4 regions of the Desulfovibrio inopinatus DSM 10711 genome follow, and region 1 is predicted to be linked to each of the others. Evidence: predicted binding sites of a transcription regulator. Region 1 holds the regulator's gene; each other region holds the start of a gene.
What was found. The regulator sigma-54, encoded in region 1, starts transcription at its own class of promoters, with help from an activator protein. The targets are predictions, from matches to a motif close to CTGGCACGGNNNNTGCTT.
Positions count from the first base shown of each region.

Region 2: the regulator sigma-54 is predicted to act here: its motif matches at 1,864-1,881, upstream of fliD (flagellar filament capping protein FliD).
Region 3: the regulator sigma-54 is predicted to act here: its motif matches at 1,827-1,844, upstream of G451_RS32590 (VgrG-related protein).
Region 4: the regulator sigma-54 is predicted to act here: its motif matches at 1,415-1,432, upstream of G451_RS33940 (Flp family type IVb pilin).

Region 1 is NZ_AUBP01000026.1:18,061-21,229, forward strand. It holds gene G451_RS0115455 (PTS sugar transporter subunit IIA) at 1-22, opposite strand, end outside; gene hpf (ribosome hibernation-promoting factor, HPF/YfiA family) at 23-574, opposite strand; gene rpoN (RNA polymerase factor sigma-54) at 612-2,036, opposite strand; gene G451_RS0115470 (KdsC family phosphatase) at 2,185-2,730, opposite strand; gene G451_RS0115475 (CTP synthase) at 2,776-3,169, opposite strand, start outside.
Region 2 is NZ_AUBP01000001.1:554,040-557,208, reverse strand. It holds gene fliS (flagellar export chaperone FliS) at 1-90, opposite strand, end outside; gene fliD (flagellar filament capping protein FliD) at 117-1,811, opposite strand; gene G451_RS0102385 (flagellin N-terminal helical domain-containing protein) at 2,016-2,915, opposite strand.
Region 3 is NZ_AUBP01000011.1:61,464-64,632, forward strand. It holds gene G451_RS28645 (PP2C family protein-serine/threonine phosphatase) at 1-457, opposite strand, end outside; gene G451_RS32590 (VgrG-related protein) at 542-1,786, opposite strand; gene G451_RS0109965 (cysteine-rich small domain-containing protein) at 2,044-2,343, shown strand; gene G451_RS0109970 (hypothetical protein) at 2,426-2,779, opposite strand; gene G451_RS0109975 (translocation/assembly module TamB domain-containing protein) at 2,808-3,169, opposite strand, start outside.
Region 4 is NZ_KE386881.1:146,906-150,074, reverse strand. It holds gene cobA (uroporphyrinogen-III C-methyltransferase) at 1-1,107, opposite strand, end outside; gene G451_RS33940 (Flp family type IVb pilin) at 1,501-1,662, shown strand; gene G451_RS33935 (Flp family type IVb pilin) at 1,755-1,916, shown strand; gene G451_RS33930 (Flp family type IVb pilin) at 2,009-2,170, shown strand; gene G451_RS33925 (Flp family type IVb pilin) at 2,263-2,424, shown strand; gene G451_RS0125165 (DUF4091 domain-containing protein) at 2,549-3,169, shown strand, end outside.

The sequences.
Region 1 (3,169 bases):
CCAAAAAGTCTACCAGTTGCATCTACGCTTCCACTCCAGGGTCGATCAGGCCGAAATCTCCGCTTTTACGGCGATAAACGACATTGATACGCTCAGTTTCTGAATTGAAGAATACGAGAAATTCATACTTGAGCGTATCGAGTTGCATTGCAGCTTCATCCACGCTCATAGGCTTCGGACTATAATTATCGATCGCAACGATTTGGCGTTCGCTTTTCCCAACTTGATCGTCATCATAGCTAAAAAAATGAGTCCGGACCGACGCCAATCGCTCACCCCGACGTCTCTCCTTCAATTTCTCATTAATTTTACGAAGCTGGGCTTCCAACTTATCATGTACCAAATCCAAGGTAGCATACATGTCCTCGGACTCATGGTAGGCTGAAATATGTGTACGATCCGTCGTAAAGACAACATCGGCCATCTGACGGGTCTTTTCGACACCAAGATTAACCTGCAGGTCGGCATTGTCCGTATTAACCACATACTTATCAAGCTTTTCAAACCGCTTCGCAGCGTAATCGCGCAATTGTTCAGACGGCTCGAAATTCTTGAAGGTAAAACTGATGTTCATACATCCTCCACAAATGTCCTGCGAATTCAACTCAAGGTCAAAAAATTTGGCGACGTTTAGATGACGATGGAATATTCATGGCTGTACGATATTTTGCCACCGTCCGGCGCGCAATATTGATATTGAGCGTTTCCTTCAAAATGTCCGCAATGGCATCGTCGCTCATGGGCTTCTTGGGGTCTTCATTGGCAATAAGCTGTTTGATGGATGCTTTGACAGACTCCGAGCCAACCGAACCACCATCATCAAGGCCTAGCGCACTATTGAAGAAAAATTTCAACTCGAAAATGCCGTGTGGCGTCGCGACGTACTTGCTTGTCGTGATTCGGCTAACCGTCGATTCATGCATGCTGATGTCATCGGCAACGTCTTTCAGAATCAGAGGCCGAATTTTTCCGACGCCCTCTTCGAAAAACTCCCGTTGAAATTTCACGATGCTTTCCAACACCTTATATAACGTACGCTGTCGCTGGTAGAGACTTTTCATGAGCCACATGGCAGAACGCATTTTGTCCTGGAGGTAATCTTTATCTCCTCCGGATCGCGCATTTTCGTCATACATGGAGCTGAGTTGAAGTTTCGGCAAGCCCTCTTCGTTCAACAAAATAACAAATTCATCATCGTATTTATAGACGAAAGCGTCAGGGCTCACATAGATAGGATCGCCCGACCCAAAACTTGCGCCTGGATACGGGTCGAGTGATTGAATGATATCGAGATATTCTTTGACATCATCCATCGTTATCTTGAACTTCTTTGTGAGCGGCTTATACCGTCGCTTTTCCAGGTCTTCGAGGTGTTCGCTGACGAGTTCCAGCAGAACAGGGTCGTCATACTCCAACACTTCGAGCTGAACGAGCAGGCATTCTTTCGGACTCCGTGCAGCAACACCGATAGGATCCATACGCTGAATTCGGTGCAAAACCCGCTCTACCTCGTCTTCCGCTGCATGGGCCATATCGGCAATATCCTTGATGGTCGCCTGCAGATAGCCGGCCGAATCAAGGTTGCCCATAACGACGTCTGCGATAGCAAGCTCATGGTCGGTTAGGTTGGATAACCGTAACTGCCAGCTTAAATGCCCCTCCAGTGACGTCTTGGCCGACAATCGGGCTTCAAACGACATGCCTTCTTCGGGAGTCTCGAATTCCCGCATCGTCGCCTGTTTGCCTGTGCTGGAGAAATCGCCGAGATAATCGTCCCACTCCGCGTTCTTCAGAAGCTCTTTTTCCATCGCGCCATCTGTGGTATTGGCGTCAATGGTACGCTCGTCGCGTGCGGCTCTTTCAATCTTTTCCTCTTCGGCCGCTTCTTCCAGGAGAGGATTCTCCAACATCTCAGTCTGCACAGTCTCAAGGAGTTCCACACGTGAAAGCTGCAATAATTTGATCGCCTGCTGTAATTGCGGCGTCATAACAAGTTGCTGGGACAGCTTGAGTTGTTGTCTGAGTTCGAGTGCCATAATCCGTCTTGGTTTTCATATTCTCGCGCAGGACAGCATGCGACAACACGCGCACACCATCCTCTACGCTGGGAGAGTCTTCATAGCAAAAAAGATGCCTTGAAGCTAGTACTCCCCTTCATCAATCCTGTCGAGCCTTGAGTGATGATTATGCCGACCAGTGTCGCCACATCGGTTCCCATCGATTCTGTGCATCAAGAATGAAACGAATAGCATCTCGTACGGCGCCATCTCCTCCTCGTCGTGTCGTGATCCACGCAGCCATCTCAAGGATTTCAGGTTGTGCATTCGGAACGCTCATCGGCAGGCCGACGCGCTTGAGGATGCTCGCATCAATCCAGTCATCACCGAGAAATGCCACCTGGGAAAAGTCCAATCCTCGCTGTTCCAAAATGCCTTCAAGAATTGGTAATTTGTGAAGGTGCCCGCCGTGATATTCCGTGATGCCAAGTTCTTCCATGCGTTTGACGACCGGAGTACTCCGCAATCCACTGATAACAGCCATATCCAAGCCGGCGGCCTGAGCAATTTTAATGCCCAGACCGTCCTGCACGTTAAAGCGGCGGCCAACGGTTCCACCCTGCGAATCATAGTATACGCCACCGTCGGTCAAGACACCATCGACATCCATGACAAACAGTTTCACGCGCTTGGCTGCCAACTTTGGGTCAATCACTTTGGGTCCATCGCTCATGCCGTTGCTCCCAAGCGCACCCCAAGCTCACCACATGCATTGGCCTTACCCATGATACACCTTGGCGGCTTTGACGAAATCGCGAAACAACGGGTGTGGATTCATGGGGCGGCTTTTAAACTCCGGATGGAACTGACTGCCGACAAACCAGGGATGGTCAGCCAATTCGATGACTTCAACAAGCTCTTCGTCCGGGGACACCCCACTGAACACGATGCCTGCTTTTTCGAGTTCGTCGTAGTAGGCTTTATTAAATTCGAAACGATGCCGATGGCGTTCCGAAATTTCTTCAACGCCGTACGCTTCGTACGCCTTTGTTCCAGTTCGAACCTTGCATGGATAGGCGCCGAGCCGCATGGTTCCGCCTTTGGCCGAATCTTCGTCGCGGCGTTCCACTTTCTTTGTTCTGAAATCGTACCATTCCTTCATCAGATAAATG
Region 2 (3,169 bases), on a different contig from region 1:
GATGGCCGCTTCGTACAGCAGAATCAGCAGGTCGCCCTGACTTGTGCTGCTTACTTGAGTTTGAAGGTATGCGGTCGCTGCTTTTTGCATGAAAATACCCCTTGTACGTCATCTCGTTAATCATCAAGCTGGGCGATTTGACTCTTGAGCTGTGACAACAAATCATCGTAATAGCCCAATCTGGAATCAAGGTTCGCAAAACGTTCGCGCAAACGAATTTCCATCGTACTAATACGACGCTCTTCATATTCAATCTTTTTATCGATATTATTCATGATGTCGCCATAATTTTCTTCCAAAATGGCGAGCGGACCATCGTCATCATCGGTCAATACATCAAGTTTATCGACGAGTTCACCGGTCTTCCCTTGCTTGACATACACTTCATGCGAATAGTTTCCCGCATTCAAGTTATTGACCGAAATTTCAAGACCTTTAGAATCACCAGTGTCCGATGTGATGGTATGATTTGTATTGTTAATATACGATGAATCTATACTTTCGCCATTGATAGTAGCGGAGGTAATGTCTCCCGAACCATCCACTGTATACTCAAGCGTATATGTGCCAGGTTCTGTAATTCCATCAATCTTAGACTCATATGTAATATCAGAAGAATTGGTGCTTCCAACACCACTGGCAGAAAACAACAAGGCAACGGCATACGGATCATCATCAAGTGCTTCGTCCAAGGCGTCTTCATCAAGGACAAGCAAGCCCGCATTTGGCGATCCCTCATCAGCCTCTGTCAAAATACCGAGCTGAGACAGGGTACAATATGTATCGTTATCGTAGTCAAATCCGGGGGGCTTATCCGAAACAGCCGTCTTGAGCTGTGTCGCAATGAGCTGAACACCGTAGTTCCCTGTCAGGACGGACCCTTTTTGTGTGGTCTCATCGAATTTCGTCATTGCTTTGATAAGGGTACGAACTTGGTTCACCTGATCAACGAAAGTACGAACATTTTCTTTTACGGCTTCATAGTCGGTCGCAATAGTTATTGTTTCCGTCGAACCTCCAGTATCGCTCTTGAGGTTCAGCGTCAGTCCCGTAATGACATCTGAAATGGTGTTCGTCGAACGCTCAATCCAACCCGCTGCAGGCCAGCCATCAACTCTGAATTGGGCATCTTGGTTGACCTGAGTTTCATCAAACTTCGCGTTGGCGTCGAAATCCGTCACGGTTGTCGTGGCATCAATTGTGATTTCCCCTTCGGCTGCACCCGTATCCATACCACGCAACTGAAGATAGTAACTTGTCCCATCGTACAAAACAGATGCTTTTACACCGGGATTGTCACTATCCGCATTGATAATATCTTTAAGGTCAGTCAGAGAAGAACCGTCGGGAACGGTGAGCGAATAGACCGTTGGATCGCTACCATACGAATACGCAAAGATGAGATCTCCTCCGGTACCATTGATAGAAGAATCCGCTGCAGCAAAGGACGCTTGAGAAACCATAACCGAAGCCTGAGCAATCTGATTGACTTCAATAGTGTGGGTTCCCTCGTCGGCATCAGCGCTAGCCGTCACTGTCAATACTGAAGAGTCTGTAACACTCGCCTCTTTGGTCAGGAATTCACCAACTGTGTCCATTCCTTCGAGACTTGTTTTCATCGTCAACATCTGGGTGTTCAAAGCCTGAAAATACTCGACCTTTGTTTCCCACGACGCCTTCCAGTTTTCCAACGTCGTAACTCGTTGACTCTCCACACTCACCAAACTGGAGATCATAGAGTCAAAATCTGTACCGTTTCCAAGACCGGTAAAGTGGATTGCTCCGGAAGTGGATGTGACGTCTGATACCATGATTCTATCCTTGACGGAATTTTTTGCCGATACAATGGCTCCGCCTAGAACCAAGCAAATACGATGCCAATGAAAACCAAATCAGTCGATTAAATCCTCAATACAACGTGTTATGAAAATTCCTTCTTATTGAAAAAGGCCGGGCCGCAGGGCGGTCCGGCCTCATTCACTATGCAACTCTGGGGTTAAAAGTCTTTTTTGCCATTAGCCCATCAACTGCATGGCCATTCTTGGCAGACTGTTGGCTTGCGAGAGCATGGCGACTGCGGCCTGAGTCAAAATCTGCTGACGCACGAACTCGGTCATTTCCGTAGCAACGTTGACGTCAGAAATCTGCGATTCAGCGGCCTGCAGGTTTTCAGCCTGGATTTCCAGGTTGGTGATGGTGTTTTGCAAGCGGTTCTGCAACGCACCCAGGTTCGCGCGGATATTGTCCTTGGACACGATCGCGTTTTCGATAGCGACCAGAGCCTTCTGAGCAGCTTCCTGCGTGGAGATGGTGTAACCATCCTGCGTAGCACTGATGCTGTTCCCAACACCCAGCGCCGAAGCGGTGGAGTTGTTGATCTGGACGTAGTAGTAGTCTTCCGCCGAGTCGTTCGCAGTACCGAAGTGAATCTTCATCTTGCCGCTGGAACCAGACTTGGTGGCAGCATTACCGCTGTGGGTCGAACCGGACAGGTTACCATTGAGAAGATGAATGCCGTTGAAGTCGGTGGCGTTAGCGATTCGAGTGATTTCCGAAGCCATCGCTTGGTATTCCGAATCGATGATCAGACGCTGGGCAGACGTATAGGTACCCGTGGATGCCTGTTCCGCCAATTCCTTCATACGAATCAACTTTTCGTCGATAACACCGAGCGCGCCGTCAGCCGTCTGAATCATGGAAATAGCGTCGTTGGCGTTACGAACACCCTGGTTCAAGGCGGCAATATCTGACCGCATAAGTTCCCGAACAGCCAAGCCAGCGGCGTCATCAGCCGCGGTGGAGATACGAAGGCCCGAAGACAGACGACGGGTCGACGTAGCAAGAGCACCGTAGGCAGAGTTCAGGTTGCGGTTCGCGTTCATTGCCATAAGGTTGTGATTGATAACGAGAGCCATGGTTTTCCTCCTTGAAGATCATCGGCATCCTTGCCGTATCCACTATGCCAGCAACGATCATCCCAGTGACAATCTTGCTCGGCGAGAGTGATCCCCGAATTGCTTGACAATCTTATCGTCGGCCCCACAGAAAACTTTAGGAGTTTTTTAAAAAAAATTATCTTTAAGAAAAAACATCTTTTTTCAACGTAAAAACATTTTGTTTTCAACCTGTTAACAAAAGACAACTATGAACCACACGTACGGAGGAAACG
Region 3 (3,169 bases), on a different contig from region 1:
TAAGCTGAGCAACACCAATGACTTTATTTTTTACGGCAAGAGGGACGCACAAAATGGTCAGAGTTCGATACCCGGTCTTTTTATCGACGTCAGGATTGAACCGATCGTCTTCATATGCATTAGGAATAAGGAGTGGTTTTGCTTTATCAAAAACCCAACCAGCAATGCCTTGCCCCCGCTGAATGCGGAAATCGCGCGATATACCAGTGCTGGCCGGCCCTTGCGCTACAGCAAATCCAAGCTCCTCTCCTGTTTCGTCAGCGAGCAATAAACTACATGTCTCAGCGCCAAGAGCTTGACGCGACGTGCTCATGATGCGTTCGAGTACCTCGTCAGGATCTAAAGACGATGTAATTAAGGCACTCAAATTGAAGCATTTCTTCAAATTGAGAAAACGCTGACACGTCCCGTCGCAATCTCGGGGTTCCAATGGATTGGAAGACGAACAAACACTCATGGCGACTCGTTACATTTGGCGCGTACAATGCAAAATCGCATTGCACACTCTCCCGTTGGCAGAATGACGCCATGATAGAGCATTTTACGTCAATTCGCGAGTATTAAGAAGAGCAATCGCCTCCGTTCGTTCATTTTTCAATCGACTCTGTACAGCCATACGTACTTGGCGGCTATGTCGACCGAATTGACGTTGTCGAATCCGATACACTTCGTTGATCAACGTTTCGTCAAATTTTGCACTGGATACGTTTTGTGCCTTCTCCAATGCCTTACTGAATATTTTTTCAGCACCGGCCGGGCCATGCTGGACAGCGGTACTCCATAATACCTCACGCACCGCATAGGGTTTTTCCGCAATATTGATTCCGGAACTTAGCACAATACTCTTTCTGGCCGGTTCGTAATTGGACTCGCGAATAAACTCATGTTGGAGCGCTTCGAACTGTTCGGGTTGCTCATTGGCGATTTGTTTCCATACCGCCGGCATACGTCCGCGTTGACTTCCCGTATTTGTTGGACCGGCATTACGAAGCTTTGTTGCCAATTCCGGGGCTTCGTCATCAAGAAAGTCGAGAAATTTATCCATGGTCCCTGGTCGGGATGCAATCTGATATTTCCCGTATGATGTTCCGCCACGGCGATCATATCCTATAGCCCCAACCGAGCCGTTCGACTCATAGGCTGCACTTAATTGCCCGGCACGTTCCGGATCTCCGGTAAGCTCCGCAACTTTGCTCTCAATGCAATCTCTGTCACCTGCCGTGAGTGCAGCATCTGGAGATTTATTTTGCTCAAAACGACATTCTGCTTCGGCCGCAGCGACAAGAAGAGCCTCTTCTTCTGCTGTAAAGCCAGGTTCTGGTTTCGGCCCCTGAACGCTTGCCTGCAAACGCCCAAGGTCATCTGGATGGCGCGCGGTCTTATTTACGGCCATACGCACCACATTCCCGGATACACGTCCGCGATATACATTTGAAGGAGCCGGAGCAACGGCTTCATTATTCATTGATGCGATCTGCTCACGCACAGTCGGATCTTTGGTCAACTTGGAAACCGTAGAAAGCGTGCTGAAATCAAGCATATTCAGTGAGCCAAGAACTCGTCCGCCGCCGACAATGTCACTCATTGCTTCTTGGTCAGCAGTAAAAATGTTGCTTCCGGTTCCAGTTCCAGTTCCATCTCCGAGAACGGCGCCATTAATTCCAAGACGTCGCGTCAACATGGTTTCGAAGTTGGCGCTGTCGTTCTTCGCGACGTCCATTCCCGGCCGTTCCCTATACGACTTGAGCGGCTTGATTGGAATAAATGCGGTCTGATTGACTGCCATGAACTACTGCCTCCCGGTCAAAATTAGACTTGCACTTTTCAAGCAATATCCATGCCGCGAGGCAATCTCAAAACAGAAACGAATAACTATACAAGATAACAATGTATTTTATGGAGACAAGAAAACAGGGAAGGCACTTTGCGCATAGTAAGTCAAAAAGAAAACATGACGAGAATCTTATGGCGACAGTATTTTGACCTCTGGAGTGTTTTCCGTAACAATGTCTGCATCGTTATTTTTAAAACCAAGGACACCGTATGGAACACAGTTTCAAATATTATAAAAACACTTCTTGTCGCTATTATCCTTGCCATGAATGCGACCCACAAGCGGATTTCAATTGTCTGTTCTGTTTTTGTCCTCTCTATTTTTTTCCTGACTGTGGCGGCAATCCCCAGCTTCGCGGAGCAGTCAAAGACTGCTCGCAATGTACTTTACCTCACAGTACCGCGGGGTATGATCATATTGTGGCAAAGTTAAAAACATGGTTTGCTGAGGGCCGTCCTGAGGCTGTTCGCAATTTGTTCTCCCCAAATGATACAGACACAAGCTCATAATACGCTGTTTGTCTTACAAAAAATAAAAACCGGTATCCTGAAAACAAGATACCGGTAGAGATCGAAACGATAGAGATACGCCCTACATCTGCCCGCCTCGCGCTCTATCCGTCTCATCAAGGAATTCCAGGACGCGTTGCTGACGTTTGCGATAACGTATTTCATCGTCAATAGTATCAATCTTGTTATTGAGCTTCACCCAATTGCTGTTCATCGTGTCGGCCGACGTCAAATCTTCCACTTCTTCCGATGAATATGCCTGTCGGCGACGTTCTTCTTCGATTCTGCGTTGTTCTTCCAACTGCGCCTTTTCACTTATGAGGCTATTCAATGTCTGGTCCGATAAGGGCCGAGATTGAGGAGCTATTTGACTACACCCGACAAGGGCGAGGAGCAGCAAGGCTGCTGCTAAACTATGTTTGAAACCTTGTACCACATCGGTCTCCTTTCTTACGGAAAGCGTATCAATAATCCCATTTCCAGTTGAAGCGAACACCTTGCTTTCCTTCGGCGTCAATGGTGCTTTCCAGACTAAGATTTCGAGTCAGCTCAACTTCAACGGATACGGCCCCGCTTGTTGCGCCAAGTCCCTGTTCCACATCTACCAGTATATTATCCGTAATATATTTCCCCAGAACCAGACGGCTTGAAGCCAAATCATCGGAGTCGCCTTCTTTAAACGAAAGCTGATCCACTCCGATAAGCCGACGGGTATTATTAAGCATATCCAACGAATTTCCCCCACCAAGAAGCATGGCACTCGCCTGAGCAAGCTGTATTGCCTGAAATGGTGTGAGGTCTTCAGCACTTCGGCCAAACAAAATAT
Region 4 (3,169 bases), on a different contig from region 1:
AACGACCGATTCGGCAACATATTTTTCCGGAATGAAATCCGGACGGATACCGCGAGCACGAAGCTCATTCGCCGTTGCCGGACCAATAGCGGCAATCATTTTCCCCGCGAGAGATCGAGCGTCTTTTTCCATGATTTCCATCTCATCGAAAAAGTATTTCACGCCATTGACCGAGGTGAAAATGATCCAATCATAGCAGTCGAGTCGATCAATTGCGTCGCGCACCGGACCATAATCCGAGAGCGGAGCAATTTCGATTGTCGGAAATTCGTATACGCAGGCTCCAAGCTCGGTCAGTGTCGCAACAAGGCCACTGGCCTGTTGCCGGGCGCGAGTGACAACAATCCCTTTGCCGAGAAGCGGTTTTTCTTCAAACCAAGCCAGACGGTCGCGTAATGAAACGACATGTCCGACCACGAGCAACGCGGGTGGCTTCATCCCGGCCGCTGCGGCTGCATCCGCAATACTGCCGATATCGGCAACAAGGGTCTGTTGACGGCAGGTGGTTCCCCAGCGAACGAGTGCCGCTGGTGTGGTGGGGTCCATCCCCGCCGTGATGAGATTTTGTGAAATATCGGGAAGATTTTTGACGCCCATGAAGAAGACAAGGGTGGATGTTCCCTTCGCCAGGCTCTCCCAGTTATGGACACTGTCAGGTTTCGTCGGGTCTTCATGACCGGTGATGAAACTGACAGACGAGGCATACTGTCTGTGGGTCAGAGGAATGCCGGCATAAGCCGGTGCTGCCACAGCCGACGTGACACCCGGAACGGTTTCAAAGGCTGCACCCGCATCAAGAAGCTCTTCGGCTTCTTCGGCACCGCGGCCGAAAACGTACGGATCTCCGCCTTTGAGCCGAGCGACGACTTTGCCGGCTTTAACTTTCTCCACGAGAAGTTGATTGATTTGATCTTGTGGTAGGGTGTGATCGCCACCTTTTTTGCCAACATAAATAATTTCGGCATCGGGCCTGGCGTAACGCAGAAAAGCCTTGTTCGCCAAGTAGTCATAGACCACCACGTCGGCTTTTTCGAGGATTTCCTTGGCTTTGATGGTCAACAGACCAGGATCGCCGGGGCCGGCTCCCAACAAATACACTTTGGACATGCTTTTCCTTCCTTTGGCGCGCTCACGCGAAATGTCGGCACTCACTACCATTCCCGTTCAAAAGAATCAAAGCGGCTTTGGCTCCATTTCCGAGTGTATAGGACAATTCTATTGATGGAATCATGAAAATGTGGAGATGATCTATCCATAATTAATTGATTCATGGAGCCGACTCACGGTGTGGGGCCTTTGTGTGAAGAATGCATGTGGTGATACATCGTATAAAAGATGGTGAGGTGCCTGGAATAGTTTTTATATTTCAATGAGATATCATTTTTTTCAAAAGAAATAGCGAAGAGATTGTGTCTTGGCACAGGCGTTGCTTAATAGAAATGCAAGAGGATGACACATCACTGCAACACTAATTTTTATAATATGAATGAGGAGTACCCCATGAACGCAATCCTGAATTTCATCCGTGATGACGAAGGCGCTTCCGCTGTTGAATACGGCCTGCTTGCCGCTCTTATTGCCGCAGTTATCGTTGGATCAGTCGCCGCTCTTGGTCCTAAGCTGAAGAAGGCTTTTGACGACGTCACCGCTGCGTTGCCGTAAACTAATAAATCGGCATAATGCATAGATAATGCATTACATGGGGTTAACAAATATATCATCATGCAATTTGCATTGCAGATAAGGAGTATATCATGAACGCAATCCTGAATTTTCTCCGTGACGACGAAGGCGCTTCCGCTGTTGAATATGGCCTGCTCGCCGCTCTTATTGCCGCTGTTATCGTCGGTTCTGTCGCCGCACTTGGACCGAAGTTGAAGAAGGCCTTTGACGACGTCACCGCCGCGCTGCCGTAAGTCAAACGATTGTTCTGTATAACGCATGCACACCGGACGACACAACATTCGACCCGGTATACGTATAAGACGATTATCATAAGGAGTATATCATGAACGCAATCCTGAATTTTCTCCGTGACGACGAAGGCGCTTCCGCTGTTGAATATGGCCTGCTCGCCGCTCTTATTGCCGCCGTTATCGTCGGTTCTGTTGCCGCACTTGGACCGAAGTTGAAGAAGGCCTTTGACGACGTGACCGCCGCGCTGCCGTAAGTCAAACGATTGTTCTGTATAACGCATGCACACCGGACGACACAACATTCGACCCGGTATACGCATAAGACGATGATCATAAGGAGTATATCATGAACGCAATCCTGAATTTTCTCCGTGACGACGAAGGCGCTTCCGCTGTTGAATATGGCCTGCTCGCCGCTCTTATTGCCGCTGTTATCGTCGGCTCGGTTGCCGCTCTTGGACCGAAGCTGAAGAAGGCTTTTGACGACGTCACCGCAGCCTTGCCGTAGGCTCCTCAACCACTCATACCTTGTCAGGGGGCGAACTTTCGAGTTCGCCCCCTTTTTTGGGTTTGTCTGCATTGACGTTTTATGGTCTCAGTATGCTAAGCAATCAATAAAGCGGGGAACATCTATGCGAAATCAACATGGGATACGTGTCGTCTGGAGTGGCGTTGCGATCGTTTGGGGGATGCTGCTGTTGGCGACTTCTGTTCGGGCGGCGGACGTCGAAACCTTTACCCATCGTTTGACCCAATCTTCTTCCGCCGTCGTACTATGGACGGCTCCTCCTACAGTACGGATTTTTAAAGAGCATACCGTACCCACAGCGAGCGCCGAGAGTATTCATCTTTTTGCTGCACGAAATGAAACGGAGCCTTTTCAGATCGCCGTGAAGCCGTCGAGTTCAGGCGCGGTGACGGTGAATGTATCGGACTTCGGTTCAGGCGTGATTACGGAATTGTTTCAGGTCAAATATGTCGATATCGAGCAGGTTTCCGATAGTCTTGGGCAGACAGGACCATATCCTGATCCGTTGTGGCCATTGGAGAATGGGGCGACAGTCCAATTGGCTGGCGGTGTGAATACTGCGTTTTGGGTGAGCGTTGCTGTTGATACAACTGCCTCAGCTGGGGACCATATCGGTTCGGTGACCATAAATGGGGTTGCGGTTCCGGTTGTACTGCATGTGTTTGACTTTTCTTTGCCTGAACGTCCTTCAATCTTGTCACAGATGAACACATCATTTCAGACG